2 regions of the Streptomyces sp. NPDC002788 genome follow, and region 1 is predicted to be linked to the other one. Evidence: riboswitches for the same ligand, from Rfam matches in the RefSeq annotation. Region 1 holds a riboswitch; the other holds the start of a gene.
What was found. Region 1 has a riboswitch for cyclic di-AMP ahead of ACWD1U_RS06675 (M23 family metallopeptidase). Riboswitches for the same ligand answer to the same signal wherever they lie in the genome.

Region 1 (6,961 bases):
GGCAGGCCTCGCGCCGCAGCATGCCGTCCTTCTCCAGTCGCGTCACCGCGTACGTCAGCCGGCTGCGCGTGATCTTCAGCCGCTCGGCGAGATCGGTCATGCGCAGCCGCCGTTCCGGAGACTCGGAGAGGACGGACAGGATGGAGTAGTACAGGTGCGGCATGCCGGCGTCCTGCTGGAGCTGCCGGTCGATCGCGTCCTCCAGGAGCAGTGAGGCGGCGATGTACGCGCGCCAGGCGCGTTGCTCCTCGAGGGTGAGCCAGCGAGTCGTCATGCCGCCAGTGTAGGTTTGTTTCAAACTTGAACCAAGCCCTGCCCAGTCCCGCCGTCCCGACCAGCCGCGGAGCGTCGATGCCCCACCCGTACGTCCTGCTGTCCGCCGCCGTCTCCCTCGACGGCTACCTGGACGACACCGGACCCGAACGCCTGCTCCTGTCCGGCCCCGCCGACTTCGACCGGGTCGACGAGGTCCGGGCGTCCGTCGACGCGATCCTGGTCGGCGCCGGCACCCTCCGCGCCGACAACCCCCAGCTCCTGGTCAACTCCGCCGAGCGGCGCGCCGCCCGCACGACCGCCGGCAAGCCCGAGTACCCCCTCAAGGTCACCGTCAGCGGCTCCGGCGACCTCGACCCGGACGCCCGGTTCTGGCACACCGGCGGCGAGACGGTCCTCTACACGACCGACGAGGGCGCCGAACGCGCCCGTGCCCTCGGCCTCGCCACCGACATCGTCCCCCTCGGCCCCGACCTCGACTGGCGCCGGCTCCTCACCCACCTGCACGACGTGCGGGGCGTACGGCGGCTCATGGTCGAGGGCGGCGGCCTGATCCACACCCAGCTCCTCACTCAGGGCCTCGCCGACGAACTCCAGCTGGTCCTCGCCCCGCTGTTCGTGGGCGACCCCGGGGCGCCCCGCCTCTTCGGACCCGGCGGCTACCAGTCCGGCCGGCTCCGGCTGCTGGAGACGCGGCGGATCGAGGACGTCGTCCTCATGCGCTACGAACCGACCGCCCCGGGCACCGGACCGCTCCCGGTCGCCGCCGACCACCACTGGCTGGCCGTCGCCTGCGCACTGGCGGAGCGGTGTCCGCCGTCGGACACGGCGTTCAGCGTGGGTGCGGTGGTGGTCGCGGCCGACGGCACCGAACTGGCCCGCGGCCACTCCCGCGAGGGCGGCGATCCGGTCGTGCACGCCGAGGAGGCGGCCCTGGCCAAGCTCGACCCGGCCGACCCGAGGCTCACCGGCGCGACCGTCTACAGCAGCCTGGAGCCCTGCGCCCGCCGCGCCTCCCGTCCCGCACCCTGCGCCCGGCTGATCCTCGACGCGGGCGTACGACGCGTCGTCACGGCCTGGCGTGAGCCGGACACCTTCGTGGCCGGGGCCGACGGCAGCGGTGTCCTGGCCGCCGGGGGAGCCGAGGTCGTCGTCCTGCCGGAGCAGGAGGAGCGGGCCAAGGCGCCGAACCGGCACCTGCTGCACTGACCGGACCCCGGCGCCGACGGGCTGTTCACCGCGTGGGAGACCTCGTCGCGCGGGCGACCCGGGCGGCCGAGGAGCCGGTGTGCACGAGCTGTCCCGCGGATGGCGTACACTGGAGTCACAACGACGCGGGGTGGAGCAGCTCGGTAGCTCGCTGGGCTCATAACCCAGAGGTCGCAGGTTCAAATCCTGTCCCCGCTACTGAAGGCCGAGGGCCGGAATCCGAAAGGGTTCCGGCCCTCGGTGCATTCCCGTGCCCGGACGCGTCGTTACGGCCAGTGAGCGAATCGCCCCGCTCCGCATAACAACTGACGAACCATCAAAACTCATGAGTCACTTGCGAGGCGGTCAACTCGCCCGATTTACTACGGTCGTGGCAGGTAAGTCCGCACGAAAAAGGTTAATGATCAAGCGGAAGCGCTGGAATACCCACCGTCCGTCTATTAACGTTCGATAACGCAGCGCGGTCGTCCCAGCCGTCACAGAAGGCGGCTCCGTGCGCACGCGCCGAATCCCGAAAGGGAACCGGGGAACCACCACTTGGGGTGAATCGAGCGGATGCCGCCGTGGAAGCACGGTCGGTATACGCGCGTAGGAGACCTTCCTGCTCCGAACCCGTCAGCTAACCCGGTAGGCGAGAAGGAAGGAAAGGAGTACGCCCACGTGGCGTCCAACCGGCCTGCCCCCGAGGCCCCGTTCGCGACGGACCAGCGCGACACCGAGACGTTCGGCTACGGCCGTCAGCGCACCGACGAGGGCCCGTTCCAGGAGTGGAACCCCACCGCGGAGTCCATCCGCCCCGTCCGTGGCCGGCATCGTGTCACCAAGCAGCGCGGCGGAGGACTCGCCCGCAGCTCCACCGTCCTCGGCGTCGGCGTCATCGCCGCCGTGGGCGCGGGCGGTATGGCCAGCGCCCAGACCGGCAAGCCGCCGGTGTCGATCTCCGTCCCGGACCTTCCCTCGGTGGGTTCCCTCATCTCGGACGACGACACCCCCCAAGGCTCCGCCACCCCGCTCAGCAGCCTCGGCACCGCCGCCGCGGAGACCGACCAGGGAGCCGACGGCGCGGGCGAGGCGCTGCGCGCCCGGATCATGGCCCAGGTCGAGCACCAGCAGGACCAGGTGGAGAGCAAGGCCGCGCAGCAAGCCGCGGCCGCCGCCGAGAAGGCGGCCCAGGAAGCTGTGGCCAAGGCGGAGAAGGAGGCCAAGGCCAAGGCCGCCGAAGCCAAGAAGAAGGCGGAGGAGGAGGCCAGGAAGAAGGCCGAGGCCGAGCGGCTCGCCGCCCTCGCCAAGCAGTACACGCTGCCGACCTCCTCCTACACCATCACCTCGTCCTTCGGTCAGGCCGGCGCCTACTGGTCCTCCGGCTACCACACCGGCCTCGACTTCGCCGCTCCCACCGGCACGCCGATCAAGGCGGTGCACAGCGGCACCATCACCGAGGCCGGCTGGAACGGCTCGTACGGCTACAAGACCGTCCTCACCCTCGATGACGGCACGGAGATCTGGTACGCGCACCAGTCGTCCATCGGCGTCAGCGTCGGCCAGAAGGTCAGCACCGGTGACGTCATCGGCCGCGTGGGCGCCACCGGCAACGTCACCGGGGCCCACCTCCACCTCGAAGTCCACTCCGGTGGATCCTCGAGCGGCATCGACCCGAGGGCGTGGCTGCAGGGCAAGGGCCTGAACCCGTAAGCGGACACCGCCCGTCGGAGCACCGGCGGCCCTGACGACGCCCCCCGACGTCAGGGCCGCCGGTTTCCGTACTCGGGTGTGTCCAAAGGGGTTTGCGGGAGCTTTGCGTCCGCTGCGGAATGAGGCATTCCCTCACGTTCGTTGACGCACGGTATGACGTCTCTTCGCAAGCTCGGCTCTTCCGACCTCGAGGTCTTCCCGCTCGCCCTCGGCGGCAACGTCTTCGGCTGGACCGCCGACGAAGCGCAGTCCTTCGCCGTCCTCGACGCGTACACCGCCGCCGGTGGCAACTTCGTCGACACCGCCGACGTCTACTCGGCCTGGGCCGACGGCAACCGGGGCGGCGAGTCCGAGACCCTGCTCGGCACGTGGCTCGAAGCGCGCGGCAACCGCTCCGAGGTCGTCGTCGCCACGAAGGTCAGCCAGCACCCCGAGTTCCGGGGGCTGTCCGCCGCGAACATCGAGGCCGCCGCCGACGCCTCCCTGCGGCGCCTGCGCACCGACTACATCGACCTCTACTACACCCACTTCGACCAGCCCGACGTGCCGGTCGAGGAGATCATCGGTGCCCTCGACGCACTCGTGAAGGCCGGCAAGGTGCGCCACATCGCCGCCTCCAACATCTCCGCGGAGCGGCTGCGGGCGTCCCTGGAGTTCTCCGACCGTGAGGGGCTCGCCCGGTACGTGGCCCTCCAACCCCACTACAACCTGGTGTCCCGCGACACCTACGAGGGCGAACTCCAGGACCTCGCCGAGCGGAGCGGCCTCGCGGCCGTTCCGTACTACGCGCTCGCGTCCGGCTTTCTCACCGGCAAGTACCGGCCCGGTACGACCGTCGAGAGCGTGCGGGCCGGGGGCGCGGCCAAGCACCTGGAGACCGAGCGGGGGCGGCGGGTGCTCGGCGCGCTCGACGAGATCGCCGAGGCGCATGACGTCCCCGTGGCGACGGTGGCACTGGCCTGGCTCGCCGCCCAGCCGACCGTGGCGGCGCCGATCGCCTCCGCGCGGACGGTGGAGCAGTTGCCCGCGCTGGTGGGGGTCGGGGAGCTGACCTTGACGGAGGCAGAGGTCGGGCGTCTTACGGCGGCTTCGGCCTGAGGGCATGAGGGCCTGAGGTCTGGGGGCTCGGGGTCCCGGTCGTTGTTCGGGTCGGGCTTACGGGCCGGGCTTCTCGGGGCTACGACCGGTAGGGGTTGTACGCGGGGTACGGCGTCGGCCGATGGCCGTACCCGTACACCCCGTACACCGGCCAGGGCGGGGCCGTCACCGGGACCGGAGGGGCCGTGATCCGCGCCGCGTGGTCCAGCGCGGGGCGGGCCGCCTCCCGGCGCCGCCACAGTGCGTGGAGCAGTTCGCGCTCCCGTACGGCGAAGTCGGCCCCGGCGCGGCCGCGGCGGGCCCGGTGCCGGAGGAACGCGAGGGACGTCGCGTACGCCTCGTACCGGGCCACCTCCCGTGCCGCCGCCTTCCCCGCGTGACGGCGTGCGTACTGGCGGGCTATCCGACGGGCCCGCATCGAGCCCAGCGCGTACGGCTCCGCCGGGGTCAGCCAACCGGCCACGGCGTACGCGGGCAGCTCCTCCCGTACGGTCCTCAGCTCCCGTTGCCGGGTCCAGATCACCAGCCACGTCAGCAGCCCGAAGATGGGCACCATGAACGCCGCGTACACGGCGAAAAAGCCGTACTCGCCGAAGGCCGACGAGCCGTTCCACATCGCGTGCATGCCCATCGCGAGCAGGAGTCCGGACAGTGGGAACACCACGCGGCGGATGCGCTGGCGGTCCGCCGAGAGCGCGGAGATGCCGAAGCCGATGCCGGTGAGGACGGTGAACAGCGGGTGCGCGAACGGCGACATGACGATGCGCACGAAGAAGGTCGCCGCCGTGACGGAGGCGATTCCGGTGTGGCCGGTGAGCTGGTCGGTGCCGAAGGCGGTGCCCAGGTAGAGGATGTTCTCCGTGAACGCGAAGCCGGTGGCCGTGACGCCGGCTATGACGACTCCGTCGACGATGCCGGTGAAGTCGCGGCGGCGGAAGAGGAAGACCAGCAGGACGGCTGCCGCCTTGGCCGACTCCTCGACCACGGGGGCTATCACCGTCGCGCCGAGCGTGTCCGCGCTGGACGGGTCCGCGGTCGCCGTCGCTATCCATCGCGTCGCGAAGCTGTTGGCGACGATCGCGATCAACGCCGCCGCGCAGGCCCCCCAGGCGAAGCAGAACAGCAGGTTCCGCCAGGGGCCCGGTTCGACCCGGTCCAGCCAGCGGAACGAGGCTATGAGCAGGGGGACCGGGAGGACGGCCAGGCCCAGCCCGACCAGGAACCCTTCCGTGCCGGTCTCTTCGCGGACCAGGGCGAGGATGACCAGGCCGGAGATCGCGAGGAGCGTGGTGGGGGCGCCGTAACGCACCCAGGGCCGCTGCCACCAGTGTGCGTGCCGCAGCGAGCCGCCGACGGGGGTGCCGTCAGGGGGACCGCTGGGATAGGGGTGTGTGGGGCAGGTGGCCAAGGCGTTGACCCTAACGACGGGGTGGCGCTGTCCGCGGGCGGGGGATGTGCCGGGTGCGGTCAGGCGCCGGTGGGGGGTTGGTCCGCGTGTTGTACGCGCCGGAAGAGCAGGTCGTTCACGACATGTCCCTTGTCCAGTCCCTGGCCCTCGAAACGGGTCAGGGGCCGGAAGTCGGGACGCGGCGCGAAACCGCCGTCCGCCTGCGTGTTCTCGAAGTCGGGGTGTGCCGTGAGTACGTCGAGCATCTGTTCGGCGTACGGTTCCCAGTCGGTGGCGCAGTGCACGAGCGCCCCGGGCCTGAGGCGGGTGGCGGCCAGGGTCAGGAAGTCGGGCTGGATGAGCCTGCGCTTGTGGTGCCGCTTCTTGGGCCAGGGGTCGGGGAAGTAGACGCGGAGGCCGTCGAGGGAGTCCGGGGCGAGCATCTCGCGGAGCAGGATGATCGCGTCGCCGTTGCCCACGCGGAGGTTGGACAGGCCGTTGCGGTCGGCGAGATTGAGCAGGTTGCCCTGGCCGGGGGTGTGGACGTCGACCGCGAGGATGTTGGTGGCGGGGTCGGCGGCGGCCATCTGGGCGGTGGCCTCGCCCATGCCGAAGCCGATCTCCAGGACGACGGGGTTGTCGTTGCCGAACAGGTCGGGGAGGTCGAGGGCCCGGCCGTCGATGTCGAGGCCCCACTTGGGCCACAGACGCTGCAGGGCGTCCGCCTGGCCGGCGGTCACCCGGCTCCGCCGCGGTTGGAAACTCCGGATCCGCCGCTCGAAGTGCGACCCGGCGGGATCGGCCTTCGGCCCGTCGGGAAAGCGCGGCTCTCCCTCGACCCGGGTGGGCCGGTCGGAGGCGCCGGGGGTGTCGGGGTGCGGGGTTTCGGGGGTGTTCGCGGAGTCAGACACAGTGAGGCCGATTTTACGGGGTGGCGGGCTTGGGGCGGCCTGTGCCCGGTCCGGTGGGGGTGCGCGCTTGCGCCTGCCGCCGTGCGCTCACAGTGCGCTCAACGCCCTCCGTGCCACCTCGCGCCCGATCGGCAACGACGCCGTAGCCGCAGGGGACGGTGCGTTGAGGACGTGCACCGTGCGGGCGCCCTCGCGGATCAGGAAGTCGTCCACCAGCGTGCCGTCTCGCAGGACCGCCTGTGCTCGCACGCCCGCCGCCGTCGGGACCAGGTCGTCCTCGGACACCCCGGGCAGCAACTTGCGCACCGCCTCCGTGAACGCCCCCTTGGACAGCGACCGGCGCAGCTCCCCGGCCCCGTAGCGCCAGTGCCGGCGCGCGATCCGCCACGAG
Region 2 (6,961 bases), on a different contig from region 1:
CGATCCTCGTCGACTCGTGCCAGTCCAGCTCGCGCAGCCGGCCGGCCGACACGCCCCAGTGCTCCAGGTGGGCACCGACGCCGAGCGGGACCGCGAACAGCGTGTCCGTGCCGGCCAGAGCCTTGATGGTGGGCATGTCCAGGTGGTCGTAGTGGTCGTGCGAGATGACCACGACGTCCACCGGGCCGAGCGCGGCGAGCGGCAGGGGCACGGGGTGCAGCCGCCTGGGACCGGCGAAGGCGAACGGGGAGCAGCGCTCGCCCCACACCGGGTCGAACAGGACCCGCCGGCCGTCGATCTCCGCGAGCACGCTGGAGTGCCCCATCCAGGTCAGCCGCAGCCCGGTGGCCGGGGGCCGGGCGATGTCGGCGAGGGTGGTGGCGTGCACCGGCACGGTGCCGTTGGGTATGCGGCGGGTGCGGGTCTCCTTGTCGAAGAAGACCTTCGCGAAGTCCAGGGCCGAGCCCGAGGGCCGGGTCCGCGCGACGCCGCCGGGGTTCTGGAAGACCCCGTCCTTGAAATGGGGCGATCTGCGGATGCGCGCCATGCGCTCACCGCGCGGGTCCGCGCCGAACGCCCCGGGCCGCAGCGCGCGGAGCCCGGAGCTCAGGGTACGGAAGCCGGCCACGGTACCTCCAGGTGGAGTCGGTCAGGCTTTCCATTATGGTCGGCCCCTACGACACCACTGGGGCGCAGGTGTCCCACTGACGGAGATACTGACCGACCATTCAGAAACCCGGTGGCGGAGGCTCCCCTGCGGCCAGCCCCCTGCTGTCCCTGGCCCGGGCCGATCATCACGGCCGGCAGGGCTTCCTGGTCGTCGACCGGCTGGTGCGCGGTGTCGCCGGCGGCGGTCTGCGGATGCGGGCGGGCTGCACCCTGGACGAGGTGACGGGCCCCGCCCGCGGCATGACCGTGAAGGAAGTCCTGCGCTACGCCCCCGCGAACCGCTACAAGCCGCTCGGCGGCGCCGAGGGCGGTATCGACGGGCTCGCCGCCCATGTGACGTCCTACGCCGGCGCGGTACCGCGGACGCGGGCGCAGCAGTGGGTGGAGGAGGCACTGTCGCGTGAACTGGCCCTGTAGTCACCCGCCTCGGCCCGGCCACAGGTTTCGCGGCACTGCGGGCGGGCCCGGCAAAGGCGCTGCGACGGGAGCCGTGACGCTCCCGCAACCGCCGGACGTCGGAAGGGGCCGTCTCAGGGTGTCCGCCCGCAGCGGTCGGCGCGTCGACGCCAGTGAGCCGGTAGGACACCCCATCACGCCGTTCCGAGGGCGTACCCCCCGGCGGCCCGGACCACCCACCGGCGTCATGCGCAAGCGCGCACCCCCACCGGCCAGCCACAGGCCACCGCAGGCACCCGCACCCTCACGCCACCGGAGCGATCCGCATCCGGATGTCCGCCGGGGACAGTGCCCCCTTGGCCGTCACATGGTCACCCGACGACTGCCCGCGCAGCCGGCGCCCGATCCACGGCACCAGGAACTCGCGTGCCCAGTGGACGTCGTCGCGCCGGATGTCGAGGGTGCCGCGCGGCGGCAGCGGTGGCCAGGGCTGCTCGGGGTCGGCCGGCACGTCGAGGCCGAGCACCTGGCCCGCCCGGAGCGCCACGCGCGTGTGCCCCTCGGGCGACAGGTGCAGCCGGTCGGCATCCCACGCCCTGCGGTCCTGGACACTGCGCAGGGACCACAGGTCGAGCACCGGGCAGCCGTACCGGTCGGCGATGGCCCGGACATGGCCGTTGTACGTAGCGATCTTGCCGCGCAGATGCTTGAGCACGGGCACGCCGCGGGTGTCGAATCCGGTCGTCACCATCACCGTGCCGGCCACGGCCGTGAGCTGGGCGAGAGCCCGCTCGAAACGCTCGGCCACCTCGTCCGGGTCGGTGCCGGGCCGGATGATGTCGTTGCCCCCGGCGCAGAACGAGACGAGGTCGGGGGCCATTTCGACGGCCCGCGGAACCTGGTCCGCCACGATCTGGTCGAGAAGCTTCCCGCGCACGGCGAGGTTGGTGTACTGGAAGTCGCCTTCAGGCCGGAGGTCGGCGAGCAGGACGGCGAACCGGTCGGCCCAGCCGACGAACGCCCCGTCGGGGCCGGGATCACCGACGCCCTCGGTGAAGCTGTCCCCCACCGCCACGTACGACCCGATCACTGCTCTGCTGTCACTCTTCGAATCGTCTGCCACAGCCGTTTATGATTCACCCTCGAATGTGACCTACGCGACCGTAGGCCGGGGTTGACGGGCGGTGAGAAAGGCCACTCCTAAAGTGTTCGCCAACTCCGGAATAGGCAGCCTGTCAGGGATGTTTCGGAGTGGACCGCCAAATCCGGAGGTCGGTGCGGTTCGGTTGGTTCGGGACCAGCAGCGTCTCGGTGCGGTCGTGGAACAGGGAGCGGACGCCGGATTCACCCACGTGACGGCGGAGCCCGGTGGTGGGGTCGCAGTTGTCGCCGTAACCGGCGTAGCAGGCCGTGGGGTGGTCGTACTCGTCGAGGGCACCCCCGCGCGGCGTGTCGAAGGGGGCGTCCGGGGACCGGACGTCGGTCGCGTTCCAGAAGTTGTTGATGGGTGCGCACACACCGAAGGCCGGACCCGGGGATCGGGGTCCGGCCTTCGGCCGCGTGTCGGGCAGGTGGTCGTGCGGTCGGTCAGCCGACGGAGACGCCGTGCGAGCGCAGGAAGGCGACCGGGTCCACGTCCGAGCCGTAGTCCGGCGTGGTGCGGATCTCGAAGTGCAGGTGCGGTCCGGTGACGTTGCCGGTCGCACCGGACAGGCCGATCTGCTGCCCGGCGGTCACGGTCTGGCCGGCCGAGACCGAGAGCTGGGACAGGTGGGCGTACTGGGCGTAGTAGCCGTCGTCGAGCTTGATGACGACCTGGTTGCCGTACGCGCCGCCCCAGCCGGCGGAAACGACCGTGCCCGCGCCGACGGCCTTCAGGGAGGTGCCGGTCGGGACGACGAAGTCGACACCGGTGTGGTAGCCGCTGGACCACATGCTGCCGGCCATGCGGTACGGCGTGCCGACGACGGCACCGGCCACCGGGAGGGTGTAGCCGCCGGCGTTGGTCTGGGCGGCCGGCTTGGCGGCGGCCGGCTTCGCAGCGGTCTCCGCCTTCGCGGCGGTCTCCGCCTTCGCGGACGACTCGGCGGAGGAGGACTTCTTCGCCGGCTTCTCGGCCGAGGCCTTCGGCGCGGACGAGGACGGCTTCTCGCTCGAGGCCGCCTTCTTGCCGATCGAGAGCTTGAGGCCCGGGTGGATCAGCGACGGGTCGTCGCCGACCGCGTCACGGTTGTCCGCGTAGAGCTTCTTCCAGCCGCCGCTGACGTGCTGGTCCTCGGCGATCTTCGCGAGCCAGTCGCCGGCCTTCACGGTGTACGTGCGGGTATCCGTGGCCTTTTCGGCGGCCTTCTTCTCGGCGGCCGGAGCGGACTGGACGGCCTTTTGCGGAGCCGACTGCGGGGCGGCCTGGGCGCCGGCGGCCCCCATGAGCGGAAGCGCGAGGGCGGCCCCGCCGGTTCCGGCGACGGCGATGGAACGGGTGAAACGCTGGGTCTTCGGGCGGCGGTGCTTACCCTTCGCGGGCATGGCGAATTCCTCTCCGTCGCCTGCGAGGTGAGCTGTCGGGTGCGGGCTGGAGATGCCCGGCCGCGCCCAGGCGCGGCTTAACCCCAAGCCGTTCCGGGAACCGGAACAGGCGTCTTACCTGTGGGTCCCCCGCTCCTGCCGTACGTCGGGTCAGTGTGTGGGGCTCCGGGCGGCGGCAGGATTAGGCGTCCGTCCGGATTGGTGTGGAACGTAAGCGACCAAGACGCAATGGGACAAGCTTGCGGTTGCCTGTGAAGCTCTTTTTCTTGACGCGTCGGCACATTTCATCGTCACCCAGCGTGGATTACCGATCTCCGGCTTTCACCAAGAACCCTGAATAACGCCAGAATTACGTGCACATGGCAACAACGCATCGTCACGAATATGACGATGGTCACGCACCCCGACCCCATCTCCTTTACGATCGGGGCACGTTATGGCTAAATGGCGAGAAAGCCCCCCATTAGGACATAAGGGCTACTTCTGTTTGAGGTGGACGACAGTAGCGTCCAGGTCGCCACGCAGACCGACCCGCAGGCCGTGATGCAACAGCACGGCGCCTCGGTGAATTTCGCCCGTTTCGAGGCATTCGTACGTTGCTGCCGGGTTGATACCGTGCAGCCGGAGCGCCGGCACGGGCTCGCCGTAGCGCTGCGCCTGGAGCCAGGCGAGGACGACGGTCTCGTCACCGAGGACGTACTGCACCGCGCTCAGACCACCCTCCGGGGGCCGCAGCCGATAGAGGTCGCCGCGCTGCACCACGGGCCGGATCTCCTTGTACAGCCCCACCCACTCCCGGGCCTCGGCGAGCTCCTCCTGCGTCCACCGCGTGAGGTCGCCGCCGACACCGAGCACCCCGGCCATGGCGCTGACGAACCGGAACCGCAGGGAGCTGGCCCGGTGGTTGAGCATGGCGTTCGGGCTGTCGGTGACCCAGGCGGCCATGACCCGGGCCGGGTGGATCTGGCTGAAGCCGTGCTGGACGGCGAGCCGGTCGAGCGGGTCGGTGTTGTCCGAGGTCCACACCTGGTCCGTCCGGCTCAGCACCCCGAGGTCGATCCGCCCGCCGCCGCCCGAGCAGGACTCGAAGGCCACGCCCGGGTGGGCGGCCCGCAGCCGGTCCAGCAGGGCGTACAAGCCCCGGACGTGGTCGACCCACAGCCGCTGCGGATAAGAGTCATCCGGCCAGCCGGCGTCGGTGAAGCAGCGGTTGAAGTCCCACTTGACGTAGTCGATCGGGGCACTGGAGAGGAGCCCGTCGAGCTGCTCCCACAGGTACTCCTGAACATCCTCGCGGGCAAGGTTGAGTACGAGCTGATTGCGGAATTCCGTCCGCTTTCGTCCGGGTTGGTACTGCACCCAGTCGGGGTGGGCGCGATACAGATCGCTGTCCGGATTGACCATCTCGGGCTCGACCCAGATCCCGAACTGCATGCCGAGGTCGTGCACCTGGTCGGCGAGCGGCCTGAGCCCGCCGGGGAAGCGGTCGGGGTTGGGGGTCCAGTCGCCGAGCCCGGCCCGGTCGCTGGTACGCGTCCCGAACCAGCCGTCGTCGACGACGAACAGTTCGACCCCCATGGCCGCGGCCCGCTCGGCCAGCGCCCGCTGCTGCTCCTCGGAGATGTCGAACTCGGTGGCCTCCCAGGAATTGAACAGCACCGGCCGGTCCCGCTCGGCGTCCGGGATCACGTGGGTCCGCTGATAGGCGTGCCAGGCGCGGCTCGCCCCGCCGAAGCCGCCGTCGCTCCAGAGTCCGGCGAAGACGGGGGTCGTGTACGAGTCCCCCGTGCCCAGCATCAGCAGGCCCGAGTCGTCGTGGCCGGCGCCGCCGGTGATCTGCACGCGTGCGTCCGGGAGTTGGGCCACGGCGATGCGCCAGGAACCGGACCAGCCCAGGGCGCAGCCATAGACCTCGCCGCTCTCCTCGGTGGCGTCGGTGTCGAGGGCGACCCACGGCAGGTGCTGGTGGGAGGTGTGGCCGCGGCGGCTGCCGATGACCTTCTCGCCGTGGGTGAGGGCGGAGCGGGCCAGCCGGGACTCGGCGCCCCAGCGGCCGTGCAGTTGGGACAGCCGCCAGGTGTCGCGGTCGGGCAGCGTCCAGGTGGCGGAGTCGGCGCGCAGCACCTCGACGGCCGGGCCCTGATTGTCCAGGGTCACCCAGCGCTCGACGACATCCGTCGAGGAGCGCATCCGGTAGTGCAGCGTGACGGCCAGGTCGCCGTCACGGAAGCGGAGCCGCAACTCGTCGTCGCCGGCGTCATGCCCCTCGTAGAGCCACTCGGTGCCACGCCGCTCGCCGGTGCGGACGGACAGGGCGGGCCGGGCGAAACGGGGGCCGCCCTCGACCGGGTACTCCTCACGCCCGTCGAGCGGGGACTCGAAGGGCCAGTAGTCAGGCAGCGGCCGGACGGCGAGGGCCTCGGCGTCGGCGAGGGTGATGCGCGGTCCCCAGTGCAGGTGCAGCAGCTCGTCGCGGCCGGTGACATGGATGGCATAGCTACTGGCCGGGCCCGAGAGCACCCACGTACGACCGTCTTCGGAGATGTCCAGCATCAAGGCCTCACAGATTCGAACAAGCCCGACCAGGTGCGACCAGGCCCCAACATCATCAAGGGCTGCCGGGGCTCCGGGCAACGCCTGTGGACAACTCATTGCCCCAGGCAGGCATGTCGTATCGTCGTGTGGTGCCCGCCGACGAGCCGCGCCGGCGGCGCCGAAGGGGAGGAGCCCTCGTGACACAGCAGGTCCCGTCGACCGAGCCCGAGCTGGCCGGAGTGCGCAACTTCCGTGATGTGGGCGGACTTCCGACCGTGGACGGTCGGCGGGTGCGGCAGGGAGTGCTGTTCCGCAGCGGCCACCTCGCCCACGCGACCGGGGAGGACGCCGCCTTCCTGACCACCCTGGGCCTGCACACGATCTTCGACTTCCGCAACGCGGCCGACCAGAAGCTCGAAGGCCCGGACGTCGAGCTGCCGGGCGTGCGCAATGTGAACCTGCCGCTGAGCGACCCGGCCGACGGCGCCGAGTTCTGGAAAATGGTCCGCGACGGCGACCTGGACCAGCTGCGCGCGATCCTCGCGGACGGCAAGGGCGCGGACCGGATGATCGCCTCCTACCGCATGATCATCAAGGACCGCACCGCCGAGCACTCCCAGGTGCTCCATGCGCTGGCCGAGGACAGCGTGCCCGCGCTGATGCACTGCGCGGCGGGCAAGGACCGCGCGGGCCTGTCCGTCGCGGTGACGCTGCTCGCCGTGGGCGTCGAGCGCGAGGCGATCGTCGACGACTACCTGAAGTCGAACGCCAAGCACCGCCGCTACAAGGTGCACCGCAGCAGCTCGCACGCCTCGGCCTACTCCCCCGAGGTGAT

Region 2: it holds a riboswitch for cyclic di-AMP, as region 1 does, so the genes downstream of both, ACWD1U_RS10100 (M23 family metallopeptidase) here and ACWD1U_RS06675 (M23 family metallopeptidase) in region 1, are expected to answer to the same signal.

The regions. Positions count from the first base shown of each region.
Region 1 is NZ_JBSFVB010000003.1:14,940-21,900, reverse strand. It holds gene ACWD1U_RS06690 (MarR family winged helix-turn-helix transcriptional regulator) at 1-274, opposite strand, end outside; gene ACWD1U_RS06685 (dihydrofolate reductase family protein) at 352-1,482, shown strand; tRNA gene ACWD1U_RS06680 (tRNA-Met) at 1,607-1,680, shown strand; cyclic di-AMP (ydaO/yuaA leader) riboswitch at 1,975-2,131, shown strand; gene ACWD1U_RS06675 (M23 family metallopeptidase) at 2,143-3,174, shown strand; gene ACWD1U_RS06670 (aldo/keto reductase) at 3,328-4,272, shown strand; gene ACWD1U_RS06665 (PrsW family intramembrane metalloprotease) at 4,352-5,680, opposite strand; gene trmB (tRNA (guanosine(46)-N7)-methyltransferase TrmB) at 5,740-6,570, opposite strand; gene lhgO (L-2-hydroxyglutarate oxidase) at 6,658-6,961, opposite strand, start outside.
Region 2 is NZ_JBSFVB010000004.1:228,938-235,898, forward strand. It holds gene ACWD1U_RS10080 (MBL fold metallo-hydrolase) at 1-628, opposite strand, end outside; partial or broken gene ACWD1U_RS10085 (glutamate dehydrogenase) at 769-987, shown strand; gene ACWD1U_RS10090 (SGNH/GDSL hydrolase family protein) at 1,370-2,155, opposite strand; gene ACWD1U_RS10095 (DUF6250 domain-containing protein) at 2,301-2,582, opposite strand; gene ACWD1U_RS10100 (M23 family metallopeptidase) at 2,653-3,591, opposite strand; cyclic di-AMP (ydaO/yuaA leader) riboswitch at 3,596-3,750, opposite strand; gene ACWD1U_RS10105 (alpha-galactosidase) at 4,069-6,144, opposite strand; gene ACWD1U_RS10110 (tyrosine-protein phosphatase) at 6,324-6,961, shown strand, end outside.